Regions from separate parts of the Herbaspirillum sp. GCM10030257 genome, predicted to be linked through region 2. Evidence: predicted binding sites of a transcription regulator. Region 2 holds the regulator's gene; the other holds the start of a gene.

Region 1 (16,166 bases), on a different contig from region 2:
TGCTTTTGAGCTGATCCGGGACCCAAATCCTGCGTAGACCTTTCGCTATTGGGACTCGTGGAGTTCATGCAACTGTCGACCGCCTTCTGGATTACAGGATAGGAGCCCAATCTAAATTCGCTTTTTCGTGAATGAAGTTCGCTATACACCCTAGCCGGTTAATCGACTGAAGTCTTCATCATGTGATGGTGACTTCAGCTTCCTGATCGGATTGAGGGGATCGCATCTAAATCCACGCTTTATACAGTGGGCGTTGCTTCGGCTTTGCTAAAAAGGAACAGGAAAAGCCAGTGCCGGCTCTTCCTGATTATCACTCGTTAGTGACCTGTTGGGCTGAACGGATGCCGAAAGCCATACTACTTCTACGCTATGTTCTCCCGCACATGACCTAAAGTAGATCGGTCCTGTTTGTTGGGGGAATGGAGTACTGATCTGTAACCGATGGACGGCTATGGCCCAGAGAGGCCGATACGGTCGATTCAACGGATTTGAATGATAGCGGTGTATTGTTTTCGTTGCAGGACATGATTGCCTCCAAGTTGTTGGCGCCTAACAGCGCAGTGTTTAAAACCATTAATGGATTAGGAAGCCGTAGCAATGGCGTCATACAAAATATTCGAGCCCCTATGGAACTTCAGTGGTTTCGATTCAAGCTCCTTCGCCTTCCGGCAAATTTCGTCGAACAGTTTTGGGTTAGCATCGCGGACTTCGATTAACCCTTCAAGACATGCAAGAAGGTTAGGAAGAACGGTGGGGAGAAACACATGGCACATGAACAGCCGCAAATCTGTAACGGGCTCCTTACCGGTTGCGCTCAATTGCAATAGACCCATGCTACTGCTTCCAACGGTGACGTCGAAATCTTCATTACATAGAGGATGCTCGCGGTACAGGATTAAAAGGACGACGCTGAGACGGTTCGGAAGCGGACACCGCCTAAGAAGAATTTTCGGGATGATTTCGAAACTCAGGCACTCCTTGCGTTCATCGCTTCCAGCATCCTTAGATTCGTTCGCGGGTGTGAACGCTTCAGCCATGGGTCCCCAACTAAATTGGTAACCAACGAGCTCTTTGTCGTATTCCCGAGAACAATTATTTGTCTCCTCGGAATGCATGATACGGTCAGCCTTCGACCCGACGGGGAAGGGCACCTGCTTGCCAACCAGGTCAATCATGCAGCCATCCAGTATATTTTCTTTCTCGTACATTGCTTTCCTTTCGGTGGATAAAGTTACTTTGTCGTTCGAGCGTCATTAATGACAATTTGGCGTGCGGCTACTTGGAGCGACTGACGGATACCAGATTCAAGAGGTGCCCATTCGACGGCGAACCTACTGCTATGCATTTGCCACAGTTGATAGGCGTAAGTCGGAAGTAACGCAATGCCGTCCTCCATCAACAAGAGGCCGGTCAGTGTTATAACGTCCTCGATGCGGTCTTTAGGAATCTCCTGTTCTTTTGGATTTACACTGAGAACGGCAACAGCTTCTAATATTGCTCGTTTAAACTCACCGCTGTCGTCAACACTATGTTCCCGGATCAGTCGACCGTAATAGGCCCTAGTGATATCGTCGCGGTTATGGCCCAAAGAGAGCGATACTTTGGTTCGGCTGAACTTCAAATCCTCTGCGGATAGGTGGGACGACTTGCCGCCTAATGTTGCTGGTATGAAACATTGGCGCAATGCTGCGCTTTCTGCGTACTGGGCTCGAAGGCCGTGGGGAGTCACTCCCAACTTCTTCTTAGTAATGCCCATTCGATTAAGTGTGTTGTGATAGCGTTTAAGGTTCTTCTTCAAGTTGGAAGGCTTGCCTCTTGAATCGTATTCCCACCCGAAATGGTCGTTCTTGCCAACTTGCGATTTCCCGAAGTCGAGCAAGTTTCTTTGCAGGTCAGTTTCGACAGCAATGTTGCGAGACTTCCCGCCTTTTGCTTCGCCTTCAAAGACGCGCAAGTAGGTCCCATGATCCGCGTGCGACGGCCGGCAATGCAAGAGTTCCCGGCCACGCATACCGAACCCTAAGGCAAAGCGGAGCATGAGCCCAAGCATCCTGTCCTTCCGATCCGCTTTGTCGATCCAGGCCGCGATGTCTACTCCGTTCGCTGTCCAACCCTTGCTTTCGTCGGCAGCTGTCGTAACAACCAGGTCAGCCGGATCTACCTCGGGAAGGTAATCCCTAAGCGAAAGGATGAGATTTGGCTTACCGATGAGCTTCGCTATGGCTTTAAGACGGGAAAGATCATTGGTGAGTGTTACAGGAGCCCGCTTCAGCTTAAAGAATCGGTGGCGAACCGCTGCCACTATGTGCGTGTGTCGAAAGTTCGCGAGTTTCTCGACCTTGTAGCCCAAGTCATGTGCCGTCCTGATGTAACAACAACCGGCTTTTCGCGTCGCTTCAATCGTCGCGTGCGAGGGTGTGCCACCGTTCTCACGCTTCATGTTTGCCGTTACTGCATAAAGTTCCTTCTTCCAGCCTTCCATCATCGCTCCCTGAATGAATGTTTACGGTTTTCCTTCACCACGGTCTCCTAACGATGAGACCGCTTTCGTCTAGTACGACATCGTGGTGAAGGAACGCGGCGCGCAACGCGTAGGTATTACTGAAACTCTTGGGAAGTACTTAAGTATCGAGTGTTTCGTTTGATGCGCCCCAAGCTTCCGCACTCAAACGCCGTGCCCTTTCGGAGCACGGTTACCTGTCTTATCGCTGACAGGCGCTGAACGTTCACGAGGTTTCTCTCGCCGCGCGTCCTATCCAGTAATCCTGGGATCGGTTGGGTGGCGCGGGCACCCGAATTGTTGTAGACGCAGGCTTACCTGCGAAGAGTCTGTTGGGTGCCGGCCAGGTCTCAATGCCTGGAGTACAACCCAACCCGCAACGAGCGGTCGTCTATGGTGGTCGTGTGATTGGCTTATGCAGTCGGCGTTGATTCCGATGCATTCATCGCCCGTTCGGGCACACAAGACAGCGAAAACTCAATGAGTTTTCCTGATATGTCCTCAACATTACTACTCAAGTTGCGAGGTAACCCGCATGAGCACTTGATTTGCGTCCCACTCTGTCTCTCAATCCAGACTCATCCTCGGAAAAAAAAGATGCATCCAAATCCATCGCCTGACTAAACAAGCTTAGGAGAAGAGATTACAGGCGAAGCAGATTGAAGCCCAGATGGGCTATTTCGAGAAGGGCGTGTGCCCATATGGGTGAAGCGATGCCGGTAGCCGGCCTGGTAAAAACTGTGGAATGGCGCGTAGCCATGCCGCAGATTTTAGTGACCGCGTTTTGAATGTGTACGTCTAAAGATTCGGGTGAAGCGTCCCGCGTAGCGGTGTAAGGAAGTATATGCGCAAAATTCGGCAGACCGCAACACTTTGCCAGAAAAAATCTGGTCGATTTAAATAGTTCGATTTTTTGCTCATCACTTTCCAGAAATAACCCTCGCAGCCCTGTTATTTTGCTTTGCCGACGCTCAAAAAAGTAATGAGCGACGAGCGAAGAGCGATGAGCGATAAGTTGTGAGAGTCCCACCTCGCTGCTCAATTACATCGCCTTTTTAAACAACATGACTTAAAAGGAAGCTATGTCTGACCGTACCATTATCGCTCTTGATGCTGGGCGCAGCGCTATCAAAGCTGTCGCTTTTGCAGACGGAAAGAAGTATCCGATCGTAATTCCGTCAATCGTGGCAAAAGCGGAATCCGTGTCATCTGCATTGGATGCCAAGGAAGCCGAGATTGAGACTGTAGATGTAGACGGCGTAAAACTGTTTTGTGGTGAAACGGCGCGTATTATTTCTGGCGCGACCATGACCACCGGCCTGTCAGATCAATGGATCTTTGACACCGAATATCGTGCCCTGTGTCTGGCCGTAGTTAAACGCCTCGCGCATCTGGGCGTGCCCGGTCTTTACGATCCATTGATTGTGGTCGGTACACCAGCAGATCTGTTTGAAGTACAACGATACAAATTGGAAGAGGTTACTTCAAGCATCCTACCTGGAAAGGTTATCGCACTGAGTCAGCCAATGGGGGCCTATTTCTCATATGTAATGGACGAGCGCGGCGTGCCAATTAGAGAACGAGGATATCGAGAGAATGGAGCCAAGCGTAGTTGGGCTGTGATTGAAATTGGTCACTACACCTCAGACTTCTTGTTCATTCGAGAAGGGCGAAATATTGATTCGAAAGCGAGTTCATGCGGTGGAATGAATGGTGCTGCCGACCGACTCAAAAGTATTTTGACGAAGCAGCAATTCACCAATCAGACGCCACTGAAGTGCCAAACATCCTTGGCCACCAAAACGGCACGGAAAAATGGAATCGATGTCGACATCTCTAATTTTGTCAGCGAAGCAATTGCATACGTCGCATATGAGATTACAAACCTGGCGAAGAGTAATTTCTCCAAAGAGATGGATGACTTGGACGGAATTCTACTAGCTGGGGGTGGAGCGAGCCTCCTGTACGATCATCTGAAAAAGTCTTTGCGCAACGTTGTGCTTCTTGAGGAACCTCGTATGGCGGTTGCCGAAGGATACTTGCGGTTTGCAAAAGGATATTTTTTGCAAGAGTCGAGAAAGAATAAGTCTGTGGTGGAAACCAATGCCTAAAATAATACGTGTCTATGATCCTGATGAGGTCGAACGCCGGATCCAGTTTTTAATAAAGGACAGCGATTATCCGGGCCTTCTAAAAGTCCTGGGTTCGCTTCCTCATGGGGCAGAGTCTCCTTTGATAAGATCTGTTCTTTATCAGTGGTTCCTGAGGCAAAAGAAGGAGGGAACATTGGAGAGTACAATCGAAGTGTTTCTCGCGGAGCTCGCCAGTAAGAAAAAGACGGGTGGGTCGAAGGTAGGCCAGCCTACTCAAGGAAGCATTTCCGGTTTTGCCAGCGTGCCGGATGCTCTTATTCAAAGCCAGGACAGCTATAAAGGAGCGGGGCGCCTTTTGCACGGTGATAATCAGGTGACACCAAACCGGCAGCTGGCTACCGGACCCTCTCCTAATCAAGCAAGTGACTCAAATGCCACAATAGGAACCGACCGCTCTCAGAAGACCTGTGAATCTCGTGTGCAAGAAGAGGGTGATAACTTTGAGATTGACGACAGCATGTTAGCCGACATCAGCAGCTTTCTTGGTTAACGGGGTCCCTGATCTGTTACCGTGACGCCGTTTGCAGCTTTGGACATCGGTAATTCGGTGGAATTGTGCAAACTGGACTGATGCATCCGTCACCGTCGTCTGCTTGTCGGTCAGCTTCGCTGGCAAAAGTGCCGCGAGCTGCATCGGGGTACCAATTTGCCCGGCGCCGATACCGGCGCCAACACTTGAACAGTAAGTTGGCGTTGAGGCCGCGCTGCTGCGCCAATTAGACTACGGACTCACAAAGCTGGCAGGCCGCTTATGCCAGCTGCTTCTTGAACTCCATTGGCTAATTCTGCCGCCCCTTGTGGCCCTTCGGTGTCGCTTCAGTTGCCCAAGTAGTCTCCGCTAAAAATGAACCGCCCCTAAAAGGTTGGGCCACAACTTTGGCGTCATCGGCGAACCAAGTCCATGCGCCGCTGCCGTCACGGCTACATTTACGTACCTACGTGGTTGCTGTCGCGCTTTCCGAAAGGAGGATAAGTAAGTCAGATTCTCAGTCTGTTGGTCTTTGGGTAAAGGTCAGTGCGCCAATGTTAATGGGAATTATTCCATTATCGAATTTATACGAAAATCCGAAACCGAAGAGGGTAAAGGTGCTTGCCAAACGATTGGATGGGCAGAATGTCTGAATTTAGAATCAAATACTTAGATAAAATCAAAAGCGGACATCATGTCCGCTTGTTCGATGTAAAATTTTAAAGTAAGCAGTGCCATGGAGTCCAAACGGCATCACCTTCCAATCAGGCTCGAAGAAATTTGGAAATAGATTAAGGATTCAAACGATGTGGACTGATCCCGTTGGCGGCCATATGTTTACCAACAAGATGTCGACCTAACCTTGCTGCAGTACTAGACCCCCATGGCATCATCTTTTCCATGTTCGCTTCAGACCTGCTAGAGGATGCAAAAGGTTGTCCGGGTCCGATTTACGTAAACTTACGTCGTGCCAGTACACTTTGAATCTGAGGGGCACGGCAACGGGAAAATAGAGCGCTCGATAGGGGAGATCGTACCTTTAGCGCAAATGCACGATGCATGCCTAAACGCCATCGGTTTTAATCTTCAGTTGCCTGACTCACTTCTACGGATAAGGGTTGGCCCGAAGCCTCAATGCGAGTCGCATTGACCTGTGTGAAGGAAATGCTCAATCTAAACATGACGAAAATGTTTGGGGGCGGTTAAATTGATCACGCAATCCATGTATTCCACGCGTTTGCAAACCCAATGTTCTCTTAGATACCATCGACACTATGCAACGATATGATTGAGAAGGTATGACTAACATCTGTAACACCGACGTTCTGGAAACAACACCTAGCGAGCCGGCCGAAGAGGTCAATTCTGTAGAGCGCATTCGTATAACAAAAAAGGTACCAGATGAATTATTAGAATGCTTGCTCAAGCATTACAAGGCTCACCCTGAACAAAATCCCCCTTCAATAAAGGGAATCATTAGTAACTTCGAAAAGTTCGGATATGTAGGTAGCGTGTATTATGCCAAGCAGGCGAGAAAAGCATTCAAGGAATGTGCGCCAGAGCTTTTTCCCGATGAACGCTGCCGTCTATCGCACGAAGCGTTCAAACATATTCTCGATTTGTTGGTGGCCCATTACAAAGCCCATTCGGACATAAAGAGCCCACGCTATTTGGATATTGAGAAGGTTTGTATCCGCCATGGACATAAGCTATCAATTTATTACCTTAAAGCTGTGCGGACCGCGTTGAAGAAACGGCTTCCTGAATTGTTCGCTCCAGAGGGACTTCCAATAAAAAAGGCAAGCGAGAAAAAGCTGATGTTGAACTTATATGCAACGCCTGCCGATGTTGAACTATATAAGGTGTTTGCCGATGCCACGGGGTGCAAATATCGCGGGCAAGCCTTTTCCCTATTGATGCGCGTTCTGGCACATGTAGTGCTTTCACACCAGTTGAATCTAACTCATTCCATTCGACAGGCCCGAACGCTACCTGATGAGGACGTACAGACCTTAGCTCGTTACTTTAGAGGAATCGATTGGTCAGTAAGGCCACCTTTCTCAAAATTCGATTGAGCGCTTGCTAAACCCTTTATTCGACCCCTATAGAGAGCAAGGCACCGGCAAGGTAGTTTTCTCGACGTCGTGGAGTCGCATAGGAACTTGTATCCTGGAAAAAATGGATGGCAGATCGATTGGGTTGGCACGCTCCGCTAAGGGAAGGCGACGCTCCATCGTCACCAATCAGCGACTTCCACCTCGCGGTGGAAGTCGCATCTCAATCTAAGACGACTATCATCGCGCCTAGCCGCAACCGAGGTCGTTTATAAGGACGCCGTGACAATGAGATGGACACAAGTCTGGACCGCCAGCAGCTCTGTCCATTTTGTGTGTACGGCTTCCTTTTAAGCTCAACGCCAAGCCGTCAGGATCGATGTCAGCCTAACCCTTATGTTATTAAGCTTCTCATGGTCGTAAACTGCCGTCCTTTCCCGCAGATGCGTGAGCTAGACGGTGACCTACAACGCCCCGCATACTAAAGGCCCCCAGCGTTGGAGGCTCGTAGCGCAATAGTGATGCTTATTCAGGGTGGTATGGTTATGTTTAGAGGATTGTCGGTTCTAATTTTTCGGATAGATGCTTAATAACAGATTTATACTAGGCCAATGCTCTATCGTGACGGAGGACATGTAAGTGACGTTATTGACCGACCCGCTATCGCCTGCTCAGCTCAAGCGAGAAACTGCGCGCTTCAAGCGCGATCCACTTTGCGCCTTCGCTGACTTCGTGATCACTTCCCGCTTTCAAGCTCTTGGGCCACGCCCGCCGGCGCGCGACAAAACCGGCCAGCTTTATCCCCTGGGATTGCAAACGGTCGATCAATACACAACGATGTTCCGGCTGTACATCGAATGGCTTCACGAGAAACACGTCCCCTTGTTGGATGCGGATGCGTCACACATCATCGACTTCCTCAATACCCCGCACAAACGACAAGGAAAAGGCAAGGGCGGGGAGAAACGCAGCCGCGTGCGCCGGGACTATTTACGGTTGTTGTATCGGACCTATACGCACCTCGGAAGAAGCGGCGACAATAATCCGGCCCTTATTGCCATGGCGCAGATGCAGGGAAGCCGCAGCGCATTGGGGATCGACGCACCAAAGGAATTCCTCAATGCTGCCGAGCGAGACCGGTTTCTGAAAGCCCTTCCTGAGGTCGGCGCAACTCCTACACAATGGAAGCGGCAGCGCGACCGTGCAATGCTGGTTGTCATGCTTGGCGCCGGGTTAAAGGTGGCGGAAATAGTGAGCCTTCAAAAACGCCATGTCAGTCTTCCGGGCGCTGACGGCACCCGCACCATCACAATCGTGCCCGAAGCGGTTGGCGGACTTTCCAAGAAGCATAAGACCTTCCTGCGGTCATTTGCAGACCCCGACCTCACCGCCTGGTTAGACACGCGTGCACGGCTGAAGATACCGGGCGACCTGCTTTTTCCGGCATCGCGTACCGGCGACAAGCCACTATCGAAAATGACGGTCTATCGCATGGCAAGAGACACGTACGAACGCGCTGAGATTCAAAAGACCAGGCATGGTGGGCGCACACTGCGCAATACGTTTGCGATTTTCGAACTCATGAACAACCGTGCACCTTCCGAGGTCAGTGAGTTGCTCGGGCACTTTGAAGCGAAATCAGTGCTTGGTTACGTGGTCGCCGCTGCCAGGAACAGACGCGCGCAAAAATAGCCGAGGCCGGTACACTCGCTCAACTTTCATCAAGGGCCAGCTCTCGGCGCACATCCGGCCGAAAGGCATTCGATGCGTTTGTTTCCCATGCCTGCGCCACGTCGTGGCAGTGAATTCATTGATTTCCAGTCTGAGGCCGCATTAGTTAATACGTCGAAACAAGCTCCTGTTTGTCCGGCGTTTTGATTTGCGGTGTGGGGTCCCATGGGACCGTATTGGTGGCAGCGCCTCCTGGCATGAAACGGCGCATAGAAAGGTTCTCCTTCTAACACCGCTTGCTTCCGGTCTCCACGGAAAAGTCGACTTGCATCTCGAATTTCGTATGCAAGACTCGTATCAACATCACGCTTCAAGTTGGTCACAACGATCACATGAGCGCGGATGGATTTTACTTGTCCATACAGGAGATAGCATGATTGACCCGCAAACCATCACCAATGAAAATGTGTTCAGCCTCGACTATTCCGGGGAGGAGCGTCGCGCCTTCCTTGCGAAGCTACAGTGCGAACCCGATGAGCCCGAGCCGTGCGAACGCCGAAAGAGCAATCCTTTAATTGCTGCATTTCGGTATGTGATCCATCGCTTTAAAAAGATATCTGCAGGCATGGCTTTGCAGGTCAATGGTGTACATGGCAAGGATAGGGAGGGCGCATGAGCCAACAGGAACACGCCACCGAGCAACGTATCGAAAAAGGTATCGGGTGGCTTGCTACGATCGCATCCTTTGTAATAAACATTGCTCTCGTCTATCCGATGTTGGCTGTTGGCTATCCTTGTAAGGAGCCGTTGATCAGAGCCTGGCAGCTTGACAGAAAAGCAGAGGACTATGTGCACTCTGCCGACAATATCAAGCTGCTGAAGGGGCTCGTGCTGTGCATGTATGCCGGCGCATTGTTTTGCCTGTTCTTTGTGGCGCCATCGAAAAGCGTCTGGTTCGAACGCTACGCCTGGATGCTTACATCGGTCTTTACCGCAGCAGGTGCGGCCTTCGTCTACAACGTCATTCATTGGGTTGGAAAGCTCAGTGAAGACCCCGATGTGAAGCGACGTGCAGCCGGCCATGCAGCTGAAGCACATGTCAAAGCAGTGATTGATTCGCTGGGTCTTGTCTATCCTGGTTCGCGTGCACTGCATGGTACGTTGCTTGTGTTTGATAGCAAATCGCCTGGAGAAAGCCATTTCTCCGTTGAGCTGGATCATCTTTTCGTGACAGGGCACAACTGCTACCTGCTTGAGACGAAGTACCGAAATGCCACCGTCCACGCCGAGGCAACCGCAACGGAATGGAAAGCAACGGGATCGGACGGGAAGGAAGGCGTCATGCGCAATGCGCTGTTGCAGGCAAAGAACTCGGCAAGGGTTCTGGAAAAGCAGCTGTCATTGCCATACAAGCTGGTGCCAATTGTCGTTATCCACGGCGAGCATACGCAGATTGTCGACGGACCGGCGAACGTCGTACGATCAGACAGGCTGCCGGACCTTATTGCTGCATTTGAACAGGTGGAGGCTGCCAACACACTGGACCCGGCAGCGTTGTTTGCCCGCCTGAGGACTTACATGGCCACGGGAGAGGAGGCCATGCAACAGCATATTGAGCGTGCCAACCTGGCCAAGCGTCGGGCCGAGGCCAAGGCTATTGTGAATGCGACCAGTCGTTAAATGAAGGGAGTCGAATATGGAAAATGAGGAGTTGGATGAGACACCGTTGCTGGACACGATTGCCGACGAGGTGGAGTGGTCGAGTCGCGCAGAGCCTTCCTGGGACCTTGTTGCGAAGTCCGACTTCACGGTCAATGGAGATCGCCAGCAACTGCAGATGGATGTCTTCGAAGTGATGCTATCCCTCGTTCACGGTGCCAAAACCCTGCACGAGCAAATCGTTCACCTGCATGGCATGGCGCAATGGCTGCACGATGAGGCAGACCGGTTCCATGCCCTCGGCATGGGCACAATGCTGATTAGAAGTAACGAAAGGCTGCACTAATCGTTTGCAGACGTCATGGAGCGTAGTGCTCTTTGCGTCGAACCTAAAACATACCTACCTATATTGGAGAAAGAAGATGCAACCTACCTTGTCTATCGTGAAATTCATTGTCCCGGTCCTGCTGCCGATTGCCGCAATTATGCTCGCATGGGGCACTGGCACAAAAGGGTCAATTGTCCGTGCGCGCCTGGTCGCCGCACTTGGTGGCGGCCAGTTGCTATGGGTGGCGATGGTCATTGCCAGCTATGGCGCCTCTGAAGCTATGGCGGCGGGCTTGTTCAAACCAGACGGCATTGCACCTGGCCTTCAAGCACTGTTGATTGGTCAGGGGCTACTCGTTTTGCTATCGGCACGCTTAATCGATTCAATTTCGCAGACGATTGTAGGCAGTGACGAAGGGATACAGCGGGGACGTGCGACCGGTCAGCCGTTAGTTGTGAAGGGAAGGGGAAGGGCGTTGTATTCGTCGATTGCGATATTGGCTGCCGCCATTGGCATGGCGGTACTCACTGAGGCATGGATTGCATAGCAGCGTGCACAGCGTGGTCTTTTCAAACGAATGAGGATTCGCAACGGCTATGGCACGACACGGAAAAACCGCGGAGTGCCATAGCTGTTGGAAACCGCTTGAGCGGCGGTCGTTACATTGCATCTGCATGACGACGCAAAGGAAATTTTTGAGTTCGGTTATTTCTTAGCGGCCTGTTGGATCGCCTGAAGAATGGCAACTGCTTTTTCAATGACCTCCGCCTGGCTCGCGACTCCCATAGATTCTTTCAGCTGATGCAAGCCTGGCCGTGTTTCTTTCGACACCGGGATATTAATAAAGCCGTCATGGTTTTTCATGTTGGTGCTTGTACTGGATGTACGCATTGTTTTCTCCTGAAAGTTACGCCGCAAGAGCCCCGTACAACGACCGATGTAATCGCCGATATCGAGCTGCATAATTTCCTTTCAAGTGTGCGGCTTCCGAGCCTAGGCATCGACGCTGGCGCAAAGATCTCCCTTTAAGCGATCCAGGACCGCCTGTTCAGCAGCAAGCCTTTGCTCGGCCAGAGCACTTAACGCCGGTGCACAAAGATGGAAAAAACCTACATCGTTTCTGTCCGGACCGGAGGTCGGCCCAAGCAGTACACCAAAGCATGAGGTAGCCCGACATTCTTGGACATTCCCGTTTGATACACATAGGCCAGAAGTGCCTACCGCACTCGGGGCAGTCCAGGAAGGGCCAATGTGTGTCCAGAGAATCTGGGGCGATTCAACCATCACCAATTGACAATTGCTCTATTCATTAAGAATTAGCTCGAATGCTAGCTGGCTGGTCTGTTGTATCTGTTCCGGCGTGAGCTTGCGATCCTGTGGGATGCGCGCTGCGTCTCGAATCACGTCATTGATGTTCGAGAATGTGGTCCTACTTAACGTCAGCACGTCATTGCTCAGTTTTTTACCCAGAGCCGGGCTAATCGTCCTTTTCCATGTTTCATGAAACTCCTCCAGTAACGCCCCGAAAAGTTCGATGGTATCGTAGATATACAGCACGTCTTGGGCTTTCTTTGCTGCAGGGCGATCTTTTTGGATTAGGAATTTCTGGACTATGAAGCATAGGGGGTTGGCAACCTGAACGTCCATGGATGACGGTAGTGGGATACCGCTTTGGGGGTCCAGAGTGATCAGCCAAGGATCAACGAGGAGGATGTCCAGATGACGAATCTTCTGGGCTGATATGCCCGCCATCGTCATGGTCGCGTCTGGCTCTCCACCCCGCTTGATTCCGCTACCGATCAGCGGCGTCAGGAATTCGGCGTAGAAGCCGCCGTTTTCGTCACCCAAGGTGTAGTGCGCCACTGGCGGTTTGTGCTCTCCAGCTAACTGTTCCTTGAAACCATGTTCAATAAGGGCTCCCTTGATATCGCCCTCGATTGGCGCTCTGTTGGCGAATGCCAAGTCAGTGTCGCGAGTGAATATCGGTTGGTATTCCAGCCTGTTGGCCCTTGGAGAGAATCTGTGGATTCGATGTGCCCATCCCCCGATAAAGACGAGATGCGCACGCCATGGGGATAGTGCCTGAGCGAGCTTCGCGAGTGCGTCTAGGTCGTTCATTTAGTTTCAGTTGCCTACAATCGGACGAAGGGCTTTTTCATAGATCAGGTCGGCCTGTTCTTCACCACGCGATGGGTGATTTGCGACATCCAACCACACCTGTATGACATCGGAAACGATTAAGCCATTGTGGTGTACGGCACCTCTGAACACTGATTTCGGTGAAAGTGCTTGTCGGACGATGAGGTCCGGCTTGTCGGAAGGAGAAGCAACTGCCAGTGCTCTCCATTTCTTGTCGGCAGGTCGAGGGAGCTTTGGCACGTAGACATAGGGTGGCACACCACTGACGTGTCCGAGTCCTAATGCCTCGGCTGCCCAAAATAGCGCTAGGCAAGACTCTCCCTGATTACTTGCCAGAAGGCTGGAGACTTGCTTTTGTATCGTGCCGCGTATGAGGAATCGCATTGACATTTCTGGGGAAGAACGTATCACGGCTGACCGCCAACGCCGGAATAATTCTTGGCGACGTACGAGAGCAAGATATCGCGATGAATCGTCCAAATACCCTTCGTTGCGTAGTTGTTGCAAGAACCGGGAGGCACTCATGGCGGATACCTTGGCGGCTTCGGCAAGTTCGGAACCGTTTTGGTACCTTTGCCTTGGCGCTTGTAGAAGATGATCAGGTATGTCAGGGGCCAGCAGTACTTTCAGCATCCACTGGTTGAGATCCGAAAAGAGATTGGCGGGTTGAATGGATGGTAAGCTTCCGTACCATCGCGGCTCTTCCGGCTCTGCATTCAGTTCCTCAAGACCCGCTCCCCTAAAGTACCGGAGTCCATTCTTAGAAACGAGGCCGACGGCTACATTCGGTGCGTATTTTTCAACAAACGTCTCGAGTCGTTTAGATAGGGACTGAGATGCGCTCTCTACAGAAATCACGGCAAGCGGCTGTGCATTGCCCGCATCGAGAGCATGTGACTGCGCTTCTAGGATTGCCTGTGACAGCATCGGAATCACTCGATCGGCACGTCCCTCTGCAAGCGATTTGACCTCGATGGCAAAGCATTGTGCCCCGCTTCGGACCATCAGGTTGGGACCTCTCCTTGCGTGTTCAGGCGAACGATCGACGACCCAGCCATGGGCCTCGAATAGATCGGCTATGAGAGCCAGCGCGTCCTCGCTTCGGTTTTGGGATGAAGAAGATAAAAACATGTCTGGTACCCATGATTTTAACCATGGCCATTTTAGCTAACACGGCCATTATATCTACCATGGCCAAGATATCAACCATGTCCATGATAGATATCATGCCCATGGTAGCCTCCGGTGAATTGCTTTGAATTAACAACCTTGAAAGGTCCCCCCGCAAACGGTCAATAACATCAACCTATATGAATCCAGCAGTGAACTTCGGCTCACGCCTCCGGAAGGTCCGCTAAGCAGACACTTAAGGCGAGCGAGCCAATGGCTGCAGCACTTCCCATAGCCGAACTTCTTTCAGTCGAAGGACGTATGACTCTTTCTGGGTCGACCTAAGTCGCATCACTGAACTTGTCCAATGTGGACGTGTGGCTAAAAGGATACGCGGACCAATTTCAATATCTCTTGTGAACTAAATCATGGCCAGGTGGTGCTCCAGCTGATTGGACAGGTTTTAGTTCGCTAAATGGGCAGCTTTTAGTTCCGAGCGTTACGGCAGTTAACAATTTTCAAGTTCAAATCGGGCAGAGGACAGTTATACTTCAAAAAAGGCTGTATAAATGTACAGCTAAAATTGCAACACTGCAAAAGTGGAAGCCTGAAGAAATGGAACTGACTTTACCGAAGAGTGACGCCCATGCAGAACGCCGCGACCGCTTTTTAGCGCTCACCGACGCACTGCGTGAAGCAGTATGGCGAGCCGACTCCCTTGGTCGAAGCCGGACCGACATCGTCCCCACTGGCTATCCAGCTCTGAACGCAGAACTGCCAGGCGGCGGCTGGAGCGCGTCCGCGCTCACGGAATTGTTGTGGGCACAACAGGGCGCGGGAGAGTTCCGGATGCTGATCCCGGCGTTGAAGGTGATCTCTGATGCTGGCCGCACCATTGTGCTGCTTGGTTCACCGCACTGCCTCATTGCGCCCGCGCTTGAGCAGGCAGGTATCGACATTGGCCAGATTCTCATCGTCAATGCAGAAAAACCGGCCGACCGGCTGTGGAGCGCCGAGCAAATCCTCAAGAGCGGCAGTGTCGGGGTGCTGGTCAGCTGGCACCCTACCGTCAAGGCCGAGCATTTACGCCGCTTGCAGATTGCCGCGTCAGGCTGCGAAGCCCTGTCGTTCATCCTTCGGCCAGCTACATGCCGGGGAGAACCGTCGCCGGCGCCGCTGCGGCTGTTGTGTGAACCGGCACCGTTTGGGCAGCTGAGCGTTGATGTTTTCAAGCGCCGTGGTCCGACTGTCGCGCAGCCAGTGTTGCTTCCGCCCCTATTTGCACCTTCCATGATGCGCGCCCTCGAGCGCGCACGACACAGCGCCATCGCACCAGCAGAGAATTCCAATGTGGATCGCCTCGTTCCTCAGCCAGTTACCGCTCGATCTCGCCTTTCGACGGTGGCCTGAGGCGCTGCAGGATCACCTGCGGATGACTACACCACTCGTTGTGACCGACATCAAACGGGTCCGGTGGGTCAGCGTGGGTGCGCAAGCAGCAGGCGTCGTCCCAGGCATAACCGAAGCTGGAGCGCGAACGCGCGCGGCGAACCTTGTAGTCGTTCCCCGCGATATCGTCGCTGAAGAGCAGGCAGTCATTGAAGCCGCCTTGTGGGCGCTGCATTTTTCTCCGCAAGTCGCGCTGCGTCCGTTTGGACTGCTCATGGATGTCACCGCAAGCCTTCGCCTGTTTGGCGGTACCGCGGCGATCATCGGGCACCTGCGCAGCGGGCTCACTGAACTCGGCCTGACCGCGCACATTGCCGCCGCGCCCACGGCAACCGCTGCATGGTGGCTTGCCCAGAGCGGTGACAACTCTATCGTCAACCAGGACACGTACACCAGTGCGATCGACGCATTGCCGGTGGTACTGATGGAATCATTGGCCCCGCATGCGGAAACGCTCAAGGCAGTCGGCTGCCAGACAATCGGACAGTTCCGGCAATTGCCGCGCACGGGCATTACCAAGCGATTCGGCAACGCCGCGCTGATTGAACTGGACCGGGCATTCGGCAGCGAGCCGGAACTGATGGCGTGGTACGAGCCACCAGAAGGGTTCTGCAAACGCATGGAGCTTGGCGCG
Region 2 (16,166 bases):
GGCCTCGACGGTCAGAAAATGTCCAAAAGCTACGGGAATTCAATTACCTTGCGCGAAGACAAGGAAAGCGTCACCAAGAAAATCCGTACGATGCCGACCGACCCTGCACGTGTACGTCGTACCGATCCGGGTGAGCCCGAGAAATGCCCGGTATGGCAGTTGCACAAGGTGTACTCGGGTGAAGAAACCAAGGATTGGGTATTGAAGGGGTGCCGCTCTGCTGGTATTGGTTGCCTGGAGTGCAAACAGCCTATCGTGGATGCTGTGCTGGCCGAGCAGGAACCGATGCGCGAGCGTGCCCAGAAATATCTCGACGATCCCTCGCTGGTCCGTGCCATTGTGGCCGATGGCTGCGACAAGGCCCGCAAGCTCGCGCAGGAAACCATGCGTGATGTGCGTGAGGCGATGGGTCTTGGTTATACCTCCGTCTGATGATTCATTCAGGCAAATGATCAGCAAGCAATCAACTGCACATACGCACCCCGGGACCGATTCACCATCGTCCTGGGTAGTGCGTTTTGCCGCCTTGATACCACAGGGTGAGGTTTTGGATCTTGCGTGCGGAAGCGGCCGGCACGCACGTTTTCTCGCCGCACGTGGTCATGACGTACTGGCTGTTGACCGCGATCCGGATGTCTTGCAGCGCGCGGCGGGACCACGGATAAAAACGATGCAAGCCGATCTCGAAGGTGGCGGCCCTGCACCTGCACCTTGGCCATTTAAAGATCATTTCTTTAGCGGCATCGTGGTGACAAACTACTTGCACCGTCCACTGTTTCCGCATTTCCTTGACAGCCTCGCCCCAGGCGGCGTACTGATCTATGAGACTTTTGCGATGGGAAATGAGCAGTTTGGCAAGCCTTCCAACCCGGCGTTTCTGTTGGAACCCGGCGAACTGCTTGACCTGACTGTGAGGGCAGATAAAACGCTGCGGGTCATCGCTTATGAAGACGGCTTTGTCGATACGCCCAGACCAGCCATGATCCAGCGCATTTGCCTCCTCAAAGTTCCGCCTGTCCCGTCTGCCGAGCGGCTACGCTTGTTTTGACGCTCCAACACAAGCCTGATTGCCCCACGGGAGCAGGCTATCCGCTACAATCAAGCCTTTCTATTCTTACCCAATTACATCATCATGATTCAGGGCAGCATAGTTGCAATCGTCACTCCCATGCACGCAGACGGCAGTCTTGACCTGCCAGGGCTGCGGAAACTGATCGATTGGCACATCGCCGAAGGGACTGACGGCATTGTTATCGTCGGTACGACCGGCGAGTCGCCGACTGTTTCGGTCGAAGAACACTGCGAACTGATCAAGGTCGCCGTCGAGCATACGGCAAAGCGCATTCCCATTATTGCCGGCACCGGCGGCAATTCGACCACTGAAGCAATCGAGCTGACCCGTTATGCCAAGGAAGTCGGTGCCGACGCATCGCTGCAGGTCGTGCCTTACTATAATCGTCCGACACAGGAAGGCATGTATCTCCACTTCCGCAAGATTGCCGAGTCGGTCGACCTGCCTGTGATTCTGTATAACGTTCCCGGCCGTACCGTCGCTGATATGGCAAACGACACGATCCTGCGCCTGGCCCAGGTACCTGGCATCATCGGCGTGAAGGACGCGACCGGTAATATCGGCCGCGGCACCGACCTGATTCGCCTTGCTCCAAAATCGTTCGCGGTGTATTCGGGCGACGATCCGACGGCAATGGCGCTGATGTTCTGCGGCGGCAAAGGCAATATTTCCGTTACCGCGAACGTCGCGCCGCGCGCGATGCATGAGTTGTGCATCGCTGCGATGAATGGTCGGGTCGCCGAAGCGGTCGCCATCAACAATCGCATGCTGCCACTGCATAACAAGCTGTTTGTCGAGCCTAATCCGGTCCCGGTGAAATGGGCTCTGACCGAAATGGGCATGATGCCGGAGGGGATTCGTTTGCCGCTCGCTCCGCTCGGTGCGGATTACCATGAAACGGTACGCGCCGCTTTGCGCGAATCGGGTGTATTACAATAAGCGCCGCGCAGACCGCAGATAATTAAAACTATTTCATTCAGTATCGACATGACTATTCGCAAGCACTCTTACCTGGCTCAACGTGGATTGATTTACGCAATGGCGTTTGCCGGCCTTGCTGGCTGCAGCACCATCGGGGACATCCTCGAGCCCAACCGTGTAGAGTACAAAAGCGCCGGGAAGGCCCCTTCGCTGGAAGTTCCGCCGGACCTGACCCAGTTGCAACGCGAAAATCGTTATGCGATCCCTGAAGCGAACCGTGGCACTGCAACCGCATCGGGCTATACCCTGCAGCAGACCACCAGTCCTGCGGCGGCCACCACTGTTGCGCCAACCGCAACGCAGGACATGCGTGTTGTGCGTGAAGGTAGTCAGCGCTGGCTGGTCATCAAGGCATCGCCGGAAGTACTCTGGCCGCAAATCAAGGACTTCTGGCAAGACTCAGGCTTCCTGCTGGTACAGGAAGCGCCTCAGGCAGGCGTCATGGAAACCGACTGGGCGGAAAATCGCGCAAAGATCCCGCAAGACTTTATCCGCAGCACGATCGGCAAGGCACTGGATTCGCTGTATTCCACCGGCGAACGTGACAAGTTCCGTACTCGTCTGGAACGAGCGGCGGATGGTTCTACCGAGATCTTTATCAGCCATCGCGGCATGCAGGAAGTACTCGTCGGCCAGCAGAAGGAAAGCACCACCTGGACACCGCGACCGTCAGATCCTGAACTCGAGGCTGAATTTCTCACCCGCCTGATGACACGCCTCGGCGCGGACTCCACGCGCGCGAAAGCGACCGTCGCCAACGCGGCAGCGCAACCGACACGTTCGAAACTGGTCAAAGGTCAGAATGGCGGTTACGTCGAAGTAGACGAAGGTTTTGACCGTGCCTGGCGCCGCGTCGGCCTGGCGCTTGATCGTGTCGGCTTCACCGTAGAAGATCGTGACCGCACTCAAGGCATGTACTTCGTGCGATACGTAGATCCTGACACCGATTCGAAAAAAGGCGATCAGGGATTTTTCTCTAAACTCTTCTCGTTTGGCTCCAGTGATGACAAGGCACGTACTGCGCCCCGTTACCGTGTTTCGGTAAAGGGTGCCGGCACGACTAGTCAAATAGCGGTCCTGAACAACGAAGGACGTCCGGAGACATCGCAGACTGCGGACCGGATCCTGTCCCTCCTGAACGAGCAACTTAAGTAAAGCCAGAAACGTATTGAAATTTGCCAGTCTCGGAAGTGGTAGTGAAGGCAACGCACTGCTGATTTCAACCGCTTCCAGCATCGGCCGCACAACGGTCATGCTGGATTGCGGATTCAACATCAAGGAAACCGAACGTCGCCTTCAGCGGCTCGGATTGGTTGCTGCTGACCTTGCCGGCATAGTAGTCACTCATGAGCACCAGGACCATGTCGGCGGTGTTTTCAGGTTTGCGCGGCGACACGCAATTCCGGTATGGCTTTCCTATGGCACCTTCCAGGCGGTTCGCAAAGACTGCGACGGAGTCGATTACCATTTTTGTCGCGACGGTCAGACAGTCCACATCGGCGAGCTTAACCTCATTCCCTATACCGTTCCGCATGACGCGCGCGAACCGGTCCAGTACGTTATTCAGGATAGTCGCTTCAGGCTGGGCGTATTGACAGATGCCGGTCAGGCGACACCACATCTTACGCAGACCTTGAGCGGCTGCGATGCCTTGGTTCTTGAGTGTAACCATGACCGCCAGATGCTGGCCAATTCAACCTATCCTCAGTCATTGCGCAACCGAATCGGCGGTGCGTACGGCCATTTATCGAATGATGCAACCGCAGAGATCTTGGGAGCGGTCGACCGTTCTCGATTGAAGATCGTGGTTGGTGCGCACCTCAGTCAGCAGAACAACACGCCGGAACTCGCCAGGGCCGCATTGTGCAGCGTAGTCGACGGTGAGGCGGCTCAGGTAATGATTGCTTGCCAGGACGAAGGATTCGGCTGGATTTCCTTAGAAGAGTAAAGCGAGTTCTAACAAGGTATTGATTTTGACGGCGATGTCCCTTTCAATTAGGCCTTTTCTTCATACCATTGTTGCGACCGATTCACGACGTCGACGACGTGCATTAGGAACATCAAAACGATATGAACTTATGTAGGTCTTGGTATCAGATGTTCATTGAGGGCATCTGCTTTATCGCACAGGAGGAACACTAAGGTGGAAATTGGCACTGTCGAAAACGCAACCCAGAGCGACATGTACATCTCCGGTCCAAGAAACCAGTAAGCCCAATGAACGGTCGCGGATACATGATAACTCTACCAACATACGCCCAAGCCCCAGTAGTCTTGCCACACAATAACAAGTCAAACCAAGCAGGGTTAATTCTGCACGGCAAGCAAAGAGACTTTTCACGAAGCGAGACCAGTAGCTACAAGGTCTTGCTTGTCGATGACAATCTGGACCTTTTGGATTTGGCTGCAGTGCTGTTTCGGCAGTGGGGCTTTGAAGTCCATACCGCCACCAGTGGTGACGAGGCGCTTGAAACTCTGAGAGATACACCTGACTTCGATCTGCTATTCACGGATGTCGTAATGCCGGGAATGAACGGTATCCAGCTCGGGCATGAAACCCGTAAGCTTTACCCCTCTATGAAAATCATTTTGGTTTCAGGTTATCCGCAAGAGGCAATATCAGCCGGACACGGGTCAATTTATGACTTTGCGTTTCTCAGCAAACCATACAGACTAGAAGATATTGTTAAATTGCTGAAAGCAGGAAGCTAGAAATTTTTCGATAAAGCGTTGATCAATAAAAAAGCCGGCCCGAAGGCCGGCTTTTCTTTAGCAATCCGGGATTACTTGGATGCAGGAGCGTCAGTAGCAGCCGGTGCGGAAGCAGCGGGAGCCGAAGCTGCAGGAGCAGCAGCGTCAGCAGCCGGAGCAGCAGCTGTCGGAGCAGCAGCGTCAGCAGCCGGTGCAGCAGCAGCCGGAGCCGGTGCTGGTTCGGAAGCTGCAGGAGCAGCAGCAGCCGGTGCAGGTGTCGGTGCTGGAGCAGCAGCTTCTTCTTTCTTACCGCAAGCAGCCAGAGCAACAGCCAGCAGGGAGGCGATCAACAGAGTCTTTTTCATGGATTTCCCTTAAAAAGTTTTTTATAAAAAATTATGCGATGAATAATTACCGGTAATTATCGCTCGGTAGGCGTTTTCGTATTTATGTTGCGATGCACACATTGAAAACTTCCTAACTCGCAATTATAGCGTTTTTCCTGCAACAACACATATGCCGGTTACCTTTCAGTAAGGTTTTTGTAAGCTTGCAACGATTGATTCAATTAAGAAACAATTATCCATCCGTCTTCGTACCAGAGCGTCAGCGCTTCCATCACATCGGATGACGCCATGGCTACTTCCGGTCCTGACAAGCTACGATTGTCGGCCATCGTCACAAGGAGTTTTTTGTCAGCTGCATCGACAGAAAATGATTCGCCATTAACGAAAACATTTCGACCGCGATACAGCATGCGTGTTTTACGGGAAAGCCTGATGCCTCGTCTTTGCGCGGCTTGCGCAAACTTCGCCGGGCTAAGAGGCTTTGCCGGTGCGTCAAAGAAGACATTTGCCTTGGGTTCAGTTAAATACTCGCCTAGGAAAATAGTGACATCATCGTTAGTAAAACGAATTTTTTCGAGTTCGGTCGCTACGACCGAAATCATGTCGCGGCTAATTTCGGCCGGATGTTTCGTCGTCGTGAGGGCAGGGTCTGCGTAGCGCCCGGGCAGGTCAACCGAATCCGCCATGAACTGTAAAAATGCTTCGCCCAGCTCTTGGAAAGGCGGTGCACGAAAGCCGATCGAATAGGTCATGCATTCACCTTCCGCAATGCCATCGTGGGCATAATGCGGCGGTAGGTAGAGCATATCGCCCGGTTCGAGAATGTATTCCTCTTCCTGCTGGAAATTCTTCAGTATCTTCAAAGGCATGCCTTCGACCAGATCGAGGTCGTCTTGCGCACTGATTTTCCAACGGCGTCGTCCGTGGGCCTGCAACAAAAACACGTCATATGAATCGAAGTGGGGACCGACACCACCCTGATCAGTCGCATAGCTGATCATCAGGTCATCCAGACGTGCATCAGGGATAAAGCGGAATTGCTGGAGAAGCGCGTCGGCAGCGTCATTATGCAAGTTGACTCCCTGCACCAGTAGCGTCCATTCTTTTTTTCGGACAGAGGGAAGGCGTTGCATTGGCCCGCTTTGCATCTGCCACGTTCCATCGAAGTGGGTAATGAGGCGAGACTCGACGTCGTCCTGCGCTGCCATTTCGCACAAGGCTTCTCGGCTGAGCAAGGGTTTGAATCCGGGTATGGCCTGGCGTATCAGCAGCGGCTGCTTGTGCCAGTAGTCACGAAGGAATTTTTGCGGCGTAAGTTCGCCGAGTACACTGAAATTATCCATGCCGGCATTATATAGATAGAGATAAGTATGGCTATTGCCCTCTGCCGGTATAATTTGCGTGAATGTTCACATGAAAGGAAACGCCATGAAGATTGCCAAGAACACGGTAGTGACTGTCCACTACAAACTTTCAGATGCTCAGGGCAATCTGATCGAGGAAAGCCAGGAGCCGATGGTGTATCTCCACGGCGGCTATGAAAACACGCTGCCCAAGATCGAAGAGGCGCTGGACGGCAAGGACGCGGGTTATGAAACCACGATTCAGGTTGAGCCGGAAGATGCATTTGGCGAATACGATTCCGATCTGATCAAGATTGAACCACGCAATCGTCTGCCTGAGCCGATCGAGGTCGGTATGCAGTTCGAAGGGACGCCTGACAGCACTGAATCGGGGAATGAATCGCTGATCTTTACCGTGACCGATATTGCAGACGATAAAGTGGTTCTCGACGGCAATCACCCCTTGGCCGGCATGGCATTACGCTTTAATTTGAATGTAGCTGAAGTGCGTGCTGCAACGGACGAGGAAATCTCGCACGGTCATGTCCATGGTGCACATGGACACCATCATGATGATCTCGAAGGTGACGAAGGAGATCAGTTCCGCAGCCATCCGATTCATTGATTTGTACGCATGGTGCCCATTCCCTCGCCGGCTTCACCTAGAGAGGGAATGGGCACCATGCAAAGGCGGGCCAGGGACTGCCTGAGTACGTATGGTCACCGTTGGCCGTCCTAGGTGTTAGCGGTGATCCGGGATCTTGGTCGGATAGATAAGTGCATCTTGCGCTTATCTTCTTCCCCTTGAGCCATTGGTCATGCATCACAATTGCCGATGTCGCGTGTCAGCGCAAATCTTGCGTAAGCCTTGAAGTGATTTTCTCTTTAACGAGTGCCACCTGATGTCTGTGTGGCCGGCGTGCTAAAGCTGAATAGTTCCGGCCCGGATTGGTGAACTGTGAGCTTGGTCCAACCTGTTCCAGCATCGAGCTCGCCAAGATTGCCCTGCCAATGTATGGTGTTGGCAGGCGTGTCACGGCCAGACTGGCTGTGTATGATCAGCACCTTGCCCGGAAATTTGGCGGCAAGAGCCTTGATTTGCTTGCGAGTCTCCGCGTAGCCGTCTCGCTGCACTGTGCCGGCACGCGGCACAGACAACGGATTGCCATCACAGAACAGAACGATGCCGTCCATCTTGCGCCGTGTCGCATATGTGAAAACACGATTCAACCATTCCCGGTTGGCTACTAGACGGTCTTCGAATTCACTGTTGCGTCCGGCATCGACAACATAGTGATTGTTATTACGCGGTAGATTGATCGTGGCAAACATGGTGCCTGCGATTTCCCAACGCGCGTTTTCCGCAAAATCGCGAAACTTGGCGATGGTGGATTGCCGCAGAACCGGGATTTTGCTATCGCCTATGGAGAATTCATCGCCATACATGAGTTCGCGCATCAGACTCAACTTGCTGACTGCTGCGGACTTTCCGTTCGCTTGTTTGCACTCAGCCCAATCACTTGCCGCGAGCGAGACGATAAGGCCATTCTTTGCTTGATGAAGCATGGCTTTGCGACGCTGGTAAAGCTTGTCTGTGCATGGTTCGGCACTACCCTTGATACCGTTTACCACAACGAATGCCAAGTTCTCCGCATCGCTAGCTTCCACGCCCTCGCGCAGATTCGCTTCGTCGGCCGCATTACGGATGACGTGCGATAGCACGCCGAAGCTGAAACCTTCTTCCTGCGCGCTAACGCCGACACTGAGTGACAACAACCCACACAATGCCAGACCTTGAAAAATCCTTTTATTCATTCTTTTCCGGCCAGGCGTTTCAGTCGATAGAGCACATCAAGTGCTTCACGTGGCGACAAGGCATCGGGATCTGTTTCGCCAAGCGCCTCCAGTAGGGCTGTGACCGTATCGGATCGTTCCGGTTCGGTGTTCGGCTCGTCCTCCTCCGGCGGTGCGCTGTTGTACGCAAACAGATCAAACTGTGGCGTGGCTTGTACCGAATGGGCCTCGAGCGTGGCAAGATGTTTGCGTGCCGCCTTGATCACTGATTGCGGGACGCCAGCAAGCTGAGCGACCTGCAAGCCATAGCTTTGAGAGGCCGGACCGGGTTGGACCGCGTGCAGAAAAACGATGCTGTCCTTGTGTTCGACTGCCGACAAATGCACATTCACGGCGGAGGGATGGGATTCCGGAAGTTGCGTCAGTTCGAAATAATGGGTCGCGAACAAGGTAAAGCTGCGTGTGGTGTCAATCAGATGACGTGCGATTGCCCATGCCAGCGCAAGTCCGTCAAAGGTCGAAGTTCCCCTTCCAACTTCATCCATGAGCACCAGCGAATGCTCTGTGGCATTGTTCAGGATGGCAGCGGATTCGGTCATTTCCACCATGAACGTCGAGCGGCCACCTGCAAGATCATCCGCCGCCCCGATGCGTGTAAAAATACGATCGATGGGTCCGATCACCGCATGTGTCGCCGGTACAAAGCTGCCGATATAGGCGAGCAGGGTGATCAGGGCAACCTGACGCATGAAAGTCGATTTCCCGCCCATGTTGGGTCCGGTAATCAGCATCAGCTTGCGTTCGTTACTCAGTTCACAGTCATTGGCAATGAAGCGTTCAATCTGGTTTTCAACGACCGGATGCCGTCCCTGCTCGATGAATATGCGCGGCTCGGACACGAGTTGCGGTGCGCACCAGTTATTGCGCATCGCATGATCCGCCAATGCAACCAGTGTATCGAGTTCGGCCAGTGCATGGGCAATCGACTGCAATGTACCGATATGCGGCGCCAATTCATTTAACAGTTTGTCGTATAAGAATTTCTCCCGTGCCAGTGCACGTTCTTGTGCCGACAAGGCCTTGTCTTCGAACGCTTTCAACTCCGGAGTGATGTAACGCTCCGCGTTCTTGAGCGTCTGGCGACGACGGTAATCGTCGGGCACCTTATCGGTTTGCCCGTGCGTTACTTCAATGTAGAAGCCATGTACTTTATTGTATTCGACACGCAGGTTGGCGATGCCGGTCCGGGCGCGTTCGCGTGTTTCGAGTTCCACCAGGAACTGGCCGGCATTTTCCGACAGCGCGCGCAGTTCGTCGAGTTCGGTGTCATAACCACGCGCGATCACACCGCCGTCGCGCACCATCGCGGCGGGCTCAAGCGCAATGCCACGCTCAATCAGGTCAAGGCATTCGGACGGCGTCGCCAGCGCATCGTGTATCGCTTTCAGCAGCGGTGCATCGGCGTCTTTATTGCACATCGCTACATAGGCACGTAGCGACGGCAACTGCTGCAGGCCGTTGCGCATGCCGGCCAGGTCACGTGGGCGCGCGGACAGCAGCGCGATACGCGTCGTAATGCGTTCAATATCCGGGACGGCAGCCAGCGTGGTGGACAGGCCCGATGATGCATCGGCACGCATCAGTGCGTTGAGTGCGGCATGGCGCGAGCGAGCAACGTTCTGGTCGCGTTTCGCATGATGCAACCAGTGACGCAGCAAGCGTGAGCCCATCGCGGTACGGCAGTGGTCGAGCAGCGAGAAAAGCGTGGGGGACGACGTATCGTCAGAGCCGCGTAGGGTCTCTGTCAGTTCAAGGTTGCGCCGAGTCGGCGCGTCAAGTCCAATGAATTCATTTTCAGCTTCGACGGCGAGGGTTCGCACATGTTGCAGGCCCTTACCCTGTGTAGACTGCGCGTAACGCAGCAGGGCACCGGCAGCCCCAATGGCTGCGGTCAATCCTTCGGCTGCAAAACCTGACAATGTCGATACCGAGAGCTGATCGAGCAGCGCCTTCCGGCCGCTTTCCGGATCGAAGTGCCATTGCGGCACAGACGTAAATTTGCCGGTGCCGGACTGGATATGCATCAAGCCGACGTCATCTGTAAGCAGGATTTCTGCCGGGGCAATCCGTTCAAGTTCCTGCTTCAGACGTGCATCGAATCCACGGGCATCGCCGGCAAATTCCATGAGCTTCAGTGCGCCGCTTGCCATTGATAACCATGCCAGACCGACTGTGACTGTCTTGCGCTGCGTAATCGTACAAACCGCGAGCAACGGTCGGTCCGATTTTTCGGGAAGTAGGTCGGAATCGGTTAGCGTGCCTGGTGTAATGACGCGGATGACTTTGCGCTCGACCGGACCCTTGCTGGTTGCGGGGTCGCCGATTTGCTCGCAGATGGCCACCGACTCGCCGAATTTGATCAGCTTCGCCAGATACTGGTCCGCGGAATGGAAAGGTACACCTGCCATCTTGATCGGATTACCATTCGACGTTCCGCGCTGGGTCAGGGTGATGCCCAGCATGCGTGCCGCCTTCTCCGCATCGTCGAAGAATAGCTCGTAGAAATCACCCATCCGATAAAACAGCAGGGTGCCCGGATGATCCGCCTTGATGCGTAAATACTGCTGCATCATGGGGGTGTGTTTCTCCAGCGCTTCGTCAGGGCGGGAAGGTTGAATTCCATTCTTCCCGGGTACAGATGCTAATGCCATTCCGGACTTTCTTATTCAAAGGCAAATATTGACCGCCATTTTAATGCGGTGCAGGACGGGAATGAAGGGAGATGCGACAAATGTTCGCATAGATTGCGATATGCCGTCTTAGAGGATGGATGGCGGCATGCATGGGGAATGCATGCCGCGTTGTTACGCTTAGCGGCCGCGACCGCCGCTACGGTGCGGCGTTGACGTCGTTCCGGTCAGCGAGCGACCGACTGCCGGTTTGGCGCTTGTCGGTTTTGCTGGTTTGTTTTGCGCAGGGCGCGACTGGGACAGGCTGTTGGTAGGCTGTTTGGCCGTTCCCGGGTTTGGCTTTCCTTTGGGCGCTGCCTGCCTTTGCTGGCGCGGTGCATTGCGCGAAGGCTGATTGCCGCTGCGGAGCTGAATCGGTTGTGGACGTGCATTGAGATCAGGTTCGAAGCCGGGGATGACTTCCTGCGCGATAGCACGCTTGATCAGCTTCTCAATTCCTTTCAGCATGTCGTGTTCATCAACGCAGACGAGCGATACGGCTTCGCCTGTCGAGCCGGCGCGGCCGGTGCGGCCGATGCGGTGGACGTAGTCCTCCGGTACGTTGGGCAAGTCATAGTTGACGACATGCGGCAACTGATCAATATCAATACCGCGTGCAGCGATATCGGTCGCCACAAGCACCTGCAGACTACCGTCCTTGAATTCGGCAAGCGCTTTGGTGCGTGCGGACTGGCTCTTGTTGCCGTGGATGGCCATGGCGCTGATGTCGTCCTTCCCAAGCTGTTCTACCAGCTTGTTGGCTCCGTGCTTGGTACGCGTGAAAACCAGTACCTGGTTCCAGTTGTTGGTCTTGATCAGGTGACTGAGCAATGGGTGCTTGCGGTTGCGGTCAACCGGATGGATTTTCTGTGAAATGATCTCGGAAGTGGAATTGCGGCGAGCCACCTCAATCATTGCGGGTGAGTTCAGCAGTCCATCGGCCAGCGCTTTAATCTCATCAGAGAAAGTCGCCGAAAACAGCAGGTTTTGCCGTTGCTTGGGCAGAGCGGCGAGCACCCGACGAATGTCACGAATGAAGCCCATGTCGAGCATGCGGTCGGCTTCGTCCAGTACCAGGATTTCAATGTGCGACAGGTTGACTGTGCCTTGCTGCATATGGTCGAGAAGACGGCCTGGCGTTGCGACCAAAATGTCGACGCCCTGGTTGAGCACCCGTATCTGAGGATTGATGTTGACGCCGCCGAAGATCACGGAGGATGTCAGTTTCAGGTACTTGCCATAGACCCGGACGCTTTCTTCAACCTGGGCCGCCAGTTCGCGGGTGGGCGTCAGGATGAGTGCGCGTATCGGGCGGCGCTGGCTGCCCTGCGTGCCCTGTGGTCGCGGCTGCAAAGCGAGGCGCTGCAAAATGGGTAGCGTGAAACCGGCGGTTTTGCCTGTTCCGGTTTGTGCGCCCGCGAGCAGGTCACCTCCACCGAGAACAGCAGGAATAGCTTGTTTCTGAATCGGGGTAGGGCTGGTGTAGCCTTGTTCACTTACGGCACGAACAATTTCATCGGCCAGGCCGAGTTCGGTAAAAGACATGAAGACTCATTTAAAGTATATGCCTGTCGCCGGTTCAGGGGCGCCAATCTATCGCAGGCAAATAAGGTGGAGATGCGGGAGGTCGGAGGGACAGCGGCGCGTAGACTGGAACAGCGCAGCGTGCAGGCATGCAGCTTATTGCGCACGCCTGCCTCGTTAACATCAGGAGGAAAACTTATTTGGCAAACGGTGACAGCAGGTTGACCATTTGCGCAAAAATTTTGGGAGATCCTGCAAGTACGTTGCCTTTATACAGGTAATCGGACTCCCCCGCAAAATTACCGACGATGCCACCTGCTTCGGTGATCAGCAGCGATCCGGCTGCCATATCCCAGGTTTGCAGGCCTTTCTCGAAGAAACCATCCAGGCGGCCTGCAGCCACATAGGCCAGATCGAGGGCGGCCGCACCGGGACGGCGCAGACCAGCGCACTTTTCAGTCATGATTCGGAACATCTGCATGTATTCATCTAGGGCCGCCTTGTCCCGGAACGGGAAGCCTGTACCGATCAGCGCCTCGGCCATCCTATCGCGTCGGCCTACGCGAATCCGCTTTTCATTGAGGTAAGCGCCGGCACCCTTGGTGGCGGTAAACAGATCGTTGCGGGTAGGGTCGTACACTACGGCTTGCGTGATCTGTCCGCGTTGCTGGAGCGCGATCGATACGCAGTATTGGGGAAAGCCGTGAATGAAATTTGTGGTACCGTCGATGGGATCGATGATCCAGACGTTTTCGTTTTCGTCGTGCAGGTTGCTGGATGCACCGGACTCTTCAGCGAGAATCGCGTGGTCGGGGTATGCGGTTTTGAGAACTTCAATGATGGCCTGCTCGGCGGCCTGGTCAATTTCCGTCACGAAATCATTGTGGCCTTTTTCGGTGACCTTGACGCGTTCAATGTCAAAGGAGGCACGGTTGATGATCGAAGCGGCGCGGCGTGCAGCCTTCACCGCCGTATTGAGCATGGGATGCATAAGGGTTCCGTTAAAATTGCGGTACCGTCGCATACCGCGTTCGGAACCACATTGAATGAATTAATGAGCGATGCGGTAGTTCGTCAGCCAAGGGCTGGCGCCGCGTAATGTCGCTATTTTAAATGAACCAGCCACAAACCAACACTTCTCTTTTCTCGCGCCTTCGTTTTGTGCTCGTCGAAACCAGCCACCCGGGGAATATCGGTGCAGTTGCACGAGCCATGAAAACCATGGGTTTTTCGCAACTTGTGCTGGTGAACCCGCGCTTCCCTGACGCCGTGCATCAGGAAGTGGCAATTGCTTTCGCGAGCGGTGCCCAGGACATCCTTGCGTCTGCAAAGGTCGTCGGCAGCATCGAAGAAGCGCTAGAGGGTTGCAATTTCGCAGCTGCGCTAAGCGCACGCCTGCGCGAATATTCACCACCTGTCACGACACCAAGGGCGCTCGCATCGACCTTGGCCGATGATGGGAACCTGAACGCTGCTCTGGTATTTGGGAGCGAGCGCTATGGATTGCCAAATCAGATCATTGAAAAATGTAATATTCTGATCAACATTCCAGCCAATCCTGATTATTCGTCATTGAACCTGGCGCAAGCTGTGCAGTTACTTGCATACGAAGCGAGAATGGCGACGGGCGGCGATACGATTGCTCGATCGCCAATTGGATTCCAAGGTGAAGCAGCGAGCCTGGCACAGGTGGACGGTATGTATGAACACTTGGAAAAGGCATTGATTGCGATTGAATTCCTCGATCCCGATAATCCCAAAAAACTGATGTCTCGATTACGGCGCCTGTTCTCGCGAACACAACTAGAAACTGAGGAAGTCAATATTTTGCGCGGTATAGCCAGGCATATTCTCGCGCGGATAGGGAAAAACAAGCTGAGCGGATAGAAAAAGGCAGTACGGGAAGTAACGAGGGTTGGTGCAGGTCAAGAGCGTTTCGCGGAGGGTCCAGTGAAGTGTTTTGTGCCTTGCGGCGTTAACCCGAAGACACGTTAAGTATTGAAAAATCGTCGTGCTAAAGGTATATGGCTCGCCGAGCTTTTAAGCTTTTATATTGTTATCGGGATTTCACTGTCCAACCGACCAGTTGGCGAGGCCAGTCTATAAAATAGACAAACTATTAAAAAGAAAACGTGGCGGCAGGGTGCAGCGACAATGCCGCTACCCTGCTATAGATATCTGGAGCAACGAACAAAAGCTATGCCCAGGCGCGTAGCAAACCAACAGCCAAACCCTCAAGCGCAAAATTGTCGTAGCTGGAATCTACCCGGATCGGTTCAAAGTCAGGATTCTCAGGTAGTAGTTCTATTAAAGAGCCGCTCTTTTTATACCGCTTGACTGTCACTTCATCGCCAAGTCGAGCAACAACGATCTGGCCGTTTTTTGCGGTGTCGATCTTCTTAACAGCAAGCAAGTCACCATCCATAATGCCTGCATCACGCATGGATAAACCTTTGACCTTCAGCAAGTAATCCGGCTTTGCGGAAAACAGGGCTGGGTCAACACTATAAGTCGCCTCAACATGCTCTTGGGCGAGAATAGGGGAACCTGCTGCGACTCGACCTATCAAGGGCAGACTGAGTTGCATGAGGGCAGGATGAGGTAACGACATCTGCCGTCCCGACATCCGGAGTCCGCTGTCGCCATGCAAATCGCGCAATCGGATACCACGGGAAGTGCCTGGAGAGATTTCAATTGCACCCTTGCGGGCTAGTGCCTGAAGATGCTCTTCCGCGGCATTGGCTGATTTAAAGCCGAGTTCGGTGGCGATTTCGGCCCGGGTCGGAGGGAAGCCGGTATTTTCGATCGCTTCCTTGATCAGATTCAGGATCTGTTCCTGACGTGCAGTAAGTTTAAGCATGTTTGACAGCCAAGGTAATCAGCGAAGATCGCCCAAAAATTGGCGAAGATTAATATTTATTGCGTGACTGATGCAGGTGTTTGCACTCTGGCCATGCTGTTCATATAGACAGCCTGTATTTTTATACAGGTTTTGTTCGAATGCAAGCGGATATATAGGGTTTTTTAGGTTTTTTCGGGTTGAGGCTGTTAAGCGCTTGAAATGATTGAGTTTTCCTTTGGTGCAGGTTATGATAGCGGGCTTTCCTCTTCCCACACTCGTCTTGACGCCGAGGTGGGCGATTGTTTAATCCGTCCATAAGGAGAATACATGCGTCATTATGAAATCGTTTTTATCGTCCATCCGGATCAGAGCGAGCAAGTGCCTGCAATGATCGAACGCTACAAGGGTATCGTGACCGCCCGTAACGGCAAGGTGCACCGCGTCGAAGACTGGGGCCGCCGCCAGATGGCATACATGATCCAGAAGCTCGCAAAAGCACACTATGTCTGCATGAATATCGAGTGCGACAGCGAAACACTGGCTGAGATCGAAACAGGCTTCAAGTTTAACGATGCCGTCCTGCGCCACCTGACCGTCAAGATGAAGAAGGCCGAAACAGCGCCGTCGCCAATGATGAAGGCTGTGCAGAAGGAAGATGCTGCCAAGAGCCAGCGTTCCGAAGCAGCCGCTGCGTAATTCTGTCCGTCGAGGAGCGTGAATCAGTTACGCCTGATAGCTGCCATTGCCGAGCGTGATGTATTGCGCTACACACCGGCAGGTATCCCGATCGTGTCGGCAAAATTGTTGCACACGTCAGGGCAACTAGAGGCAGGTATCCCGCGC

What was found. Region 2 encodes LexA, which represses DNA repair genes until DNA is damaged. Its sites were predicted from a motif close to ACTGTATNNNNATACAGT; they were not measured.
Region 1: a site for LexA is predicted at 14,644-14,661, ahead of imuA (translesion DNA synthesis-associated protein ImuA). Genes of this name have one in related genera too.

The regions. Positions count from the first base shown of each region.
Region 1 covers NZ_JBHTDH010000030.1:12,523-28,688, reverse strand. Annotated here, with positions in the region: gene ACFQUU_RS25215 (hypothetical protein) at 582-1,208, opposite strand; gene ACFQUU_RS25210 (hypothetical protein) at 1,232-2,485, opposite strand; gene ACFQUU_RS25205 (hypothetical protein) at 3,144-3,542, opposite strand; gene ACFQUU_RS25200 (hypothetical protein) at 3,583-4,611, shown strand; gene ACFQUU_RS25195 (hypothetical protein) at 4,604-5,143, shown strand; gene ACFQUU_RS25190 (hypothetical protein) at 6,421-7,197, shown strand; gene xerC (tyrosine recombinase XerC) at 7,816-8,868, shown strand; gene ACFQUU_RS25180 (hypothetical protein) at 9,281-9,523, shown strand; gene ACFQUU_RS25175 (nuclease-related domain-containing protein) at 9,520-10,527, shown strand; gene ACFQUU_RS25170 (hypothetical protein) at 10,544-10,852, shown strand; gene ACFQUU_RS25165 (hypothetical protein) at 10,929-11,381, shown strand; gene ACFQUU_RS25160 (hypothetical protein) at 11,540-11,797, opposite strand; gene ACFQUU_RS25155 (GSU2403 family nucleotidyltransferase fold protein) at 12,137-12,952, opposite strand; gene ACFQUU_RS25150 (hypothetical protein) at 12,959-14,104, opposite strand; gene imuA (translesion DNA synthesis-associated protein ImuA) at 14,699-15,493, shown strand; gene ACFQUU_RS25140 (Y-family DNA polymerase) at 15,432-16,166, shown strand, end outside.
Region 2 covers NZ_JBHTDH010000038.1:11,338-27,503, forward strand. Annotated here, with positions in the region: gene ACFQUU_RS26510 (tryptophan--tRNA ligase) at 1-432, shown strand, start outside; gene ACFQUU_RS26515 (class I SAM-dependent methyltransferase) at 449-1,048, shown strand; gene dapA (4-hydroxy-tetrahydrodipicolinate synthase) at 1,133-2,011, shown strand; gene bamC (outer membrane protein assembly factor BamC) at 2,060-3,208, shown strand; gene ACFQUU_RS26530 (MBL fold metallo-hydrolase) at 3,222-4,001, shown strand; gene ACFQUU_RS26535 (response regulator) at 4,271-4,765, shown strand; gene ACFQUU_RS26540 (hypothetical protein) at 4,837-5,109, opposite strand; gene ACFQUU_RS26545 (JmjC domain-containing protein) at 5,313-6,434, opposite strand; gene ACFQUU_RS26550 (peptidylprolyl isomerase) at 6,520-7,059, shown strand; gene ACFQUU_RS26555 (hypothetical protein) at 7,320-8,249, opposite strand; gene mutS (DNA mismatch repair protein MutS) at 8,246-10,939, opposite strand; gene ACFQUU_RS26565 (DEAD/DEAH box helicase) at 11,099-12,502, opposite strand; gene ACFQUU_RS26570 (inositol monophosphatase family protein) at 12,678-13,472, opposite strand; gene ACFQUU_RS26575 (RNA methyltransferase) at 13,595-14,368, shown strand; gene lexA (transcriptional repressor LexA) at 14,679-15,341, opposite strand; gene rpsF (30S ribosomal protein S6) at 15,651-16,019, shown strand; gene priB (primosomal replication protein N) at 16,038-16,166, shown strand, end outside.